DNA from 2 places in the Halobacillus litoralis genome. Region 1 is predicted to be linked to the other one. Evidence: a T-box and tRNA genes for the amino acid it is inferred to sense, from the RefSeq annotation. Region 1 holds a T-box; the other holds one or more tRNA genes.
The links. A T-box is a leader RNA that pairs with one kind of tRNA and senses whether it is charged. The one in region 1 lies ahead of tyrS (tyrosine--tRNA ligase), so its partner is inferred to be a tRNA-Tyr.

Region 1 (4,124 bases):
CGATTGGGAGAGCTGAGTGATCAATTTATCTCCGCAGACAAGTACGTCTTCGTCACCCCAATGTGGAACTTCTCTTTTCCTCCTGTGATGAAGGCTTATATCGACTCGGTAGCCGTAGCGGGCAAAGCATTTAAATATACAGAGCAAGGCCCGATCGGCTTGCTCACGGATAAAAAAGCCTTCCATATCCAGTCGTGCGGAGGAATTTATTCGGAAGGACCGGCAGCGGGTATGGAGATGGGGAATCGGTATTTGAATATCGTCATGCAGTTTTTCGGTGTCCCGTCCTTTGATGGACTTTTTGTCGAAGGGCATGCGGCGAATCCGGATCAGGCGGATGAGATTAGAGAACATGCGATAGCTAGAGCAAAAGACGCAGCCAAGACATTTTAATGATTTCATCCATTCAATCGGTCGACTTACAAAAAACGCTTCTTTAAGGAGTGTTTTTTTGTGGGTACTTATCCTATTCTTCATGAAATGTGTTAGGCTGAACATAGAAACGATTGGTTAAAGGTGGAAAAAGGAAACCGTTCTTTTTCCTTTGATTATTGTTCGAATACTATGGGTGAATGTTTTGGAAAGGGTCTAGTATGAGTTATTTTATTCGCTTGTTTTTTTACATAGTTTTCATAGCTTTCGCTTCATCATTGTTGTTCTTTTTTGTTACATCTATTTGGGGGGCGAGAGATCCTGGAGTCCTTTTTCTTTTGTCGGTCATCTGTGTACAACTCCTTTTCAGTCAATTAGATGGAGTAAGGAGGGTCAACAATGAAGAGAGGTGTAGTGGAGATGCGGTATTTTATAGGATCACTCATCGTTATCCTTCTGTATAGTCTTCCTTTGCAGGTAAATGCTACAAGTTATGAAAAAATTGATCCTGAAGAGGTTGTCGACCGTGCAGAAGTCATCGTCATTGGTTCTTACGATTTCAATCGTCGGAGTGAAGTGAGTGAATTTGTCTTTGACGGTCATCCTTTTAAGGTGGATGCCGTACTCAGAGGAGATGTAGGAGAGGAAATCACAGCCGGAATCGACCGGTTTGATGTCAGCTGGGCGAAAGATTTTCAGGACGAAGGCGGCAGGTTCATGCTGCTGTTGGAAAATATCCCGGAAGCCGACTTTCTGACACCTGTGGTGGCTGCAAATGGGATGGTTCAATTACAAGGGGAAGTGGTGAAAGAAGACGGCAAGGATAAAGATTTCTATACTGAATTACTTAAAGAAAACCCACCCCAAACCAAACAATCTCCTAAGTCGGAAGAGTCTGCATCATTTACCAGCGTCCTTTTCCTCGTTGGTGTCTTCAATATCGGTGGTGTGTTTTTCCTAAGAAGGAGAAGCCACTGGGCAGGTCGTTTATGAAAAAATATTCAAAAAAATCGTTGACATCTTCTGCCTTTCCGCGTAACATAATCCTAACTTTAATACCTACGGCAATGACAGAAACCCAGTAGTGAAGAGATCCCTGTCGTCAGAGAGTCGACGGTTGCTGCGAGTCGATACACATCTCATCATGAATTACCTTCTGGAGCTTCTTTTACGAAAACTTAGGTGAGTAGTGGAAGACGGTAAATCCGTTATCTTTTTGAGGGGAGGATGAAGAGATTCATCTTCAACTTGGGTGGTAACGCGTGATGAAGACACGTCCCATGATGGGGCGTGTCTTTTTTGTATTCTAAAAATGGGGGGCTGTAAGATGAATGAACAATTGAATGATTTACAAAGAGAAGAATTTGAAAAGCAATGGGAGGTTCTATCTTATGGTGTATCCTCCATCATTCCAGAAGAAGAATTCAAAGGAAAGATCGCAAAGTCGATCAAAAATGAGCAGCCTCTGAAAGTGAAGCTTGGACTCGACCCGACGGCACCTGATGTCCACCTTGGTCATACCGTTGTGTTGAATAAGCTGAAACAGTTTCAGGAATTCGGGCATACGATCCAGCTGATCATCGGGGATTTCACAGGGAAAATCGGGGATCCGACGGGGAAGGCGACCGCTCGGACCGCTTTGACGGATGAGGAAGTGGAGCACAATGCCAAGACCTACTTCGAGCAATTCGGCAAAGTGATCGATATGGAAAAAGTAGAGCTCCATTACAATTCGAAGTGGCTGTCGACAGTAGGATTCTCAGAAGTCTTGAAATTGGCGAGCACGGTGACGGTTGCGAGAATGCTCGAGCGCAATGACTTTCATAACCGGTACAAAGCGAATAAACCGATCCATCTTCACGAGTTTTTCTACCCTGTCATGCAGGGGTACGATTCATATGCGTTGGAATCTGACATCGAACTAGGCGGAACGGATCAGGAATTCAATGTGTTGTTCGGCCGACAGGTGCAGGAGCACTTCGGGAAGGAAAAACAAGTCGTTCTGCTGATGCCGTTAATTGAGGGGCTTGATGGTGTAGAGAAAATGTCGAAGTCAAAAGGCAATTACATTGGAGTGGATGAACGGCCGCAGGATATTTTCGGAAAAACGATGTCGATTCCTGATGCGTTGATCATGAAATATTTTGAGCTCGTGTCTCCGTTATCCATTCAAGAAGTGGAGAAAGTGAAACGGGACCTTGATGAAGGGACGCTTCACCCGAGGGATGCCAAGATGAAGCTTGCCGCTTCATTTGTTGAAATGCTTCATGGTAAAGAAGCGGCCCGTCTAAGCCGTGAACACTTCACAAATGTTTTTCAAAAGAAAGCGATGCCTGACGTGATCCCTGAAGTGATGTGGGAAAAAGATGAGGAGGTAAACGTTGTCGACCTCGTCAAGGAGCTTGGACTTTTACCATCAAAGAGCGAAGTGCGAAGGATGATTAAGAATGGCGGCGTACGGATCAATCAGGAAAAAGTGATGGACACAAGCCAGATGGTTCAAGGACAGGATGGAACTGTCGTTCAAGTTGGAAAAAGAAAGTTCGTACGATTAAGAAGGTCTTCCTGAATAGAGGAAAAAGGGGAAATGAAACGATGGATCGTGAACGGTTTTTAGAAAAAGCAACCATGCATATGAGAGAGAATTACAAGTGCCATACTGTATTTTTGTACGGTTCCTACCAGACGGATGATTACACGGAAGAAAGTGATGTCGATCTGATCGGTTTTTCCGATGAACTGGAAACACAGAACAAAGTGGAAACCTTCAGTGGGAAGCTCCTGGATGTATGGGTCCATAAGACCGAGGATATGGAAGAGCCAGCCAACTTTTTGAAAGTCCATCGTGCAGATGTGCTTGTTGATGATTACGAACGAGCGAAACCCTGGATGTCTGAAATTGATTCGATCTTCCAGAGGGGACCGGCATCTTTAGAGCCAAAGGAGAAGCAGTTTTTGAAAGATTGGCTGACCAAAATGAAGATACGCTCGAGAAAAGGTGATCTGGAAGGACGCTACCGATTCCACTGGCTCGTGAAGGAAAGTCTTGAAATTTATTTTGAGATGATCGGACGCTGGTACCTCGGTCCGAAAAAGTCATTGAACTGGTTAAGGGAACACGATGAGGAAGGCTACCGGATTTACGATAAGCTGCTGGAAGGTCCAGGAGATCGCAGGCGGTTGGATGCATGGATCGATCACTTACAGAAGCTGTGAGTCTATCGTTGGGATATCGGCTAAAATAGAGGTTTATATGCGGACTTCAGGATATATCCATTCGTTTATGATGGAGGGATGACATGAATCAAATCCAATTATTGTTGGATGAAGGAGAGTTTGAGAAAGCAAGGGTGGAAGCATTGGACCGTCTGAAACGGGAAGAGAAAAATACAGAGGTGAATTTTCTGTGTGCGGTCTCCCATGATGCACAGGGGATGGAGCGGGCAGCCATCCCCTTTTATGAGAATGCTATTGACCATGGAATTCAAGGTGACCGATGGACTGTAAAGGGGATGGAGCAAGCATGAGATCAGAAAAGAAAATGATGGATTTGATTTTGAATGTCGCAGAGAGAGATGAACGAATTCGTGCGGTTTACATGAACGGTTCAAGAACAAATCCCACTCTAGTAGAAGATCTTTTTCAGGATTATGACATCGTCTACGTTGTGACGGAAACGACTTCTTTCTTGGAGGATGAGCATTGGGTGGATGTATTCGGTGATCGGCTGATGATGCAGGAACCGGATAAAA
Region 2 (4,124 bases), 1.1 Mb from region 1:
TACGATCCACTTCATGCATCGTATAGACTTTAATGCCCTTCTCTTCAATAAGCACTCGTTCTCCTTCATCGAGAGAACGTGCTCCGATAATCACTATATTTTCTGGTTTAATCTTCGGTTCATAATCATGGATACTCGTCAATTTTTCGTGGCCGATCCCTAAGCTTACAGCTAATGGCATCCCATGAATGTTACCAGAAGGCGAGCTGTCGCCTGTGTTTAAATCGCCGTGAGCATCATACCAGATGACTCCAAGATTTTCATAATGTTTCGCAACTCCTGCAAGAGTCCCCATAGCTATACTATGATCTCCCCCAAGTACAAGTGGGAAACGTTTATTTTCTACTACCTCATCTACCGCTTTTGCAAGACGACGGCTTCCTTCGGCAATTTCATTCAAGTTACGTAAATTATCCTGTTTTTCATCTGTATTATGTTTTGGGCGAGGAATCTCAATGTCCCCTAGATCTTCAATGTTATATTTCAATTGCTCTAGACGTTCAACCATACCTGCATAACGAATAGCACTTGGTCCCATATCCACGCCTCGACGCATCTGTCCAAGGTCCATAGGTACACCGATAACTGAAAGCTGTTTATTCATTAAAGTTCCTCCTTTTTTCTCTACTATAATTGTATCCGTTTTTCCCGTTATGACTCAACTGGACATGTTTGTGCATATATATACGAAAACCAGTATGAAAACGTATGTAATCATGCATGTTTACAAGGTTTCGACCCATTTACCATATTATGGGTTGGATTGGATGGCGAGGTACTAAACTTTTTTATAATTACCGATAGAAAAGAGTATCGAACCTATACGCATAACAGACGGACCCGAATGAAACAGAGGAAGGAAAAAAGGAAAAATAAAAAACCTGACATCAACGATTGATGTCAGGTTCAAAGAGTGGAGCCTAGCGGGATCGAACCGCTGACCTCCTGCGTGCAAAGCAGGCGCTCTCCCAGCTGAGCTAAGGCCCCGTATGGAGCGGGAGACGGGATTCGAACCCGCGACCCCCACCTTGGCAAGGTGGTGTTCTACCACTGAACTACTCCCGCATATAAAATTGAAAGATGAGCCATGAAGGATTCGAACCTTCGACCCTCTGATTAAAAGTCAGATGCTCTACCAGCTGAGCTAATGGCTCATAATAAAATGACTTCCAGTATAACATCTTAAAAAAATGGCTGGGCCAGCTGGATTCGAACCAGCGCATGACGGTACCAAAAACCGTTGCCTTACCGCTTGGCTATGGCCCAACAGTTACAAAAATAGTATTGACCATCAAAAGATCATTATACAAGGAATGTTTATTTTCATAAAAAATAGCTGATCATGAATGTCAGCCGTTATCGTCAATGAAAAAATGGTGGAGGGAGTAGGACTCGAACCTACGAACCCGATGGGAGCGGATTTACAGTCCGCCGCGTTTGGCCAACTTCGCTATCCCTCCACTTTGACTAAATAAGTGGTGCCGGCCAGAGGACTTGAACCCCCAACCTACTGATTACAAATCAGTTGCTCTGCCAGTTGAGCTAGGCCGGCTTATGAATTTAATGGTGGAGGATGCAGGGTTCGAACCTGCGACCCCTTGCTTGTAAGGCAAGTGCTCTCCCAGCTGAGCTAATCCTCCGATAAGTGGTGACCCGTACGGGATTCGAACCCGTGTTACCGCCGTGAAAGGGCGGTGTCTTAACCACTTGACCAACGGGCCATGTGTTTGATAGTTTCTCAGAGCTTCCAGCCGGATTTGAACCGGCGACCCCTTCCTTACCATGGAAGTGCTCTACCACTGAGCTATGGAAGCAAGTGGCTCCAACGGTAGGATTCGAACCTACGACCGATCGGTTAACAGCCGATTGCTCTACCACTGAGCTACGTTGGAATAATGTTCATTCATCAAAAGCATTAATAAGGAAAGAGAATCAATGTGGCGGCGTCCTACTCTCACGGGGGTAAACCCGACTACCATCGGCGCTGAAGAGCTTAACTGCTGTGTTCGGCATGGGAACAGGTGTGACCTCTTCGCCTTCACCACCACATCAATATAAAGTTTGAGGTGAACCCTCAAAACTGGATAAGGAAACATCTTGTTTGAAAAGCAATTGTCATTCACGAATGATTGAAATCAGATAGATAAGTCATCGATCCATTAGTATCCGTCAGCTCCACGTGTCACCACGCTTCCACCTCGGACCTATCAACCTCATCGTCTCTGAGGGATCTTATTACCTTATAGGTAAGGGAAATCTCATCTCAAGGGGGGCTTCATGCTTAGATGCTTTCAGCACTTATCCCGACCACACGTAGCTACCCAGCGATGCTCCTGGCGGAACAACTGGTACACCAGCGGTGTGTCCATCCCGGTCCTCTCGTACTAAGGACAGCTCCTTTCAAATTTCCAACGCCCACGACGGATAGGGACCGAACTGTCTCACGACGTTCTGAACCCAGCTCGCGTACCGCTTTAATGGGCGAACAGCCCAACCCTTGGGACCGACTACAGCCCCAGGATGCGATGAGCCGACATCGAGGTGCCAAACCTCCCCGTCGATGTGGACTCTTGGGGGAGATAAGCCTGTTATCCCCGGGGTAGCTTTTATCCGTTGAGCGACGGCCCTTCCATGCGGAACCGCCGGATCACTAAGCCCGACTTTCGTCCCTGCTCGACTTGTAGGTCTCGCAGTCAAGCTCCCTTGTGCCTTTACACTCTGCGAATGATTTCCAACCATTCTGAGGGAACCTTTGGGCGCCTCCGTTACCTTTTGGGAGGCGACCGCCCCAGTCAAACTGCCCACCTGACACTGTCTCCGGACCGGATTACGGTCCTGGGTTAGAATGTCCGTACAGCCAGGGTAGTATCCCACCAGCGCCTCCACCGAAGCTAGCGCTCCGGCTTCCAAGGCTCCTACCTATCCTGTACAAGCTGTACCAACATTCAATATCAGGCTACAGTAAAGCTCCACGGGGTCTTTCCGTCCTGTCGCGGGTAATGTGCATCTTCACACATAGTATAATTTCACCGGGTCTCTCGTTGAGACAGTGCCCAAGTCGTTGCACCTTTCGTGCGGGTCGGAACTTACCCGACAAGGAATTTCGCTACCTTAGGACCGTTATAGTTACGGCCGCCGTTTACTGGGGCTTCGGTTCAACGCTTCGCATAAGCTAACGCATCCCCTTAACCTTCCAGCACCGGGCAGGTGTCAGCCCCTATACTTCGCCTTACGGCTTCGCAGAGACCTGTGTTTTTGGTAAACAGTCGCTTGGGCCTTTTCACTGCGGCTCCTCGGCAGAGGAGCACCCCTTCTCCCGAAGTTACGGGGTCATTTTGCCGAGTTCCTTAACGAGAGTTCTCCCGCTCACCTTAGGATCCTCTCCTCGCCTACCTGTGTCGGTTTGCGGTACGGGCACCTCTTTCCTCACTAGAGGATTTTCTTGGCAGTGTGAACTCAGGAGCTTCGGTACTATATTTCCCTCCCCATCACAGCTTGACGTTGCCGGACGGATTTGCCTATCCGACCGTCTCACTGCTTGGACGCGCACATCCAGTGGCGCGCTCTCCTTATCCTCCTGCGTCCCCCCGTCGTTCAAACGGAAAGGAGGTGGTACAGGAATATCAACCTGTTGTCCATCGCCTACGCCTTTCGGCCTCGGCTTAGGTCCCGACTAACCCTGAGAGGACGAGCCTTCCTCAGGAAACCTTAGGCATTCGGTGAAAGAGATTCTCACTCTTTTTTCGCTACTCATACCGGCATTCTCACTTCTAAGCGCTCCACCAGTCCTTACGGTCTGACTTCACGGCCCTTAGAACGCTCTCCTACCACTGATCATAAGATCAATCCGCAGCTTCGGTGGTGTGTTTAGCCCCGGTACATTTTCGGCGCAGAGTCACTCGACCAGTGAGCTATTACGCACTCTTTGAATGATGGCTGCTTCTAAGCCAACATCCCAGTTGTCTAAGCAACTCCACATCCTTTTCCACTTAACACACACTTTGGGACCTTAGCTGGCGGTCTGGGCTGTTTCCCTCTCGACCATGAACCTTATCACCCACGGTCTGACTCCCAGAACAAAGTCTATGGCATTCGGTTTGACTGAATTCGGTAACCCGATAGGG

Region 2: it encodes a tRNA-Tyr, which carries the amino acid that the T-box ahead of tyrS (tyrosine--tRNA ligase) is inferred to sense. The anticodon was not compared.

Annotation. Positions count from the first base shown of each region.
Region 1 is NZ_CP129016.1:3,518,729-3,522,852, reverse strand. Features, by position in the region: gene LC065_RS18010 (FMN-dependent NADH-azoreductase) at 1-393, shown strand, start outside; gene LC065_RS18005 (hypothetical protein) at 772-1,365, shown strand; T-box leader at 1,431-1,656, shown strand; gene tyrS (tyrosine--tRNA ligase) at 1,700-2,941, shown strand; gene LC065_RS17995 (nucleotidyltransferase domain-containing protein) at 2,968-3,588, shown strand; gene LC065_RS17990 (hypothetical protein) at 3,672-3,899, shown strand; gene LC065_RS17985 (aminoglycoside 6-adenylyltransferase) at 3,896-4,124, shown strand, end outside.
Region 2 is NZ_CP129016.1:729,828-733,951, forward strand. Features, by position in the region: gene rocF (arginase) at 1-604, opposite strand, end outside; tRNA gene LC065_RS03795 (tRNA-Ala) at 915-987, opposite strand; tRNA gene LC065_RS03800 (tRNA-Gly) at 991-1,065, opposite strand; tRNA gene LC065_RS03805 (tRNA-Lys) at 1,082-1,154, opposite strand; tRNA gene LC065_RS03810 (tRNA-Gln) at 1,192-1,266, opposite strand; tRNA gene LC065_RS03815 (tRNA-Tyr) at 1,375-1,460, opposite strand; tRNA gene LC065_RS03820 (tRNA-Thr) at 1,477-1,552, opposite strand; tRNA gene LC065_RS03825 (tRNA-Val) at 1,565-1,640, opposite strand; tRNA gene LC065_RS03830 (tRNA-Glu) at 1,647-1,721, opposite strand; tRNA gene LC065_RS03835 (tRNA-Thr) at 1,743-1,814, opposite strand; tRNA gene LC065_RS03840 (tRNA-Asn) at 1,818-1,892, opposite strand; rRNA gene rrf (5S ribosomal RNA) at 1,936-2,049, opposite strand; rRNA gene LC065_RS03850 (23S ribosomal RNA) at 2,140-4,124, opposite strand, start outside.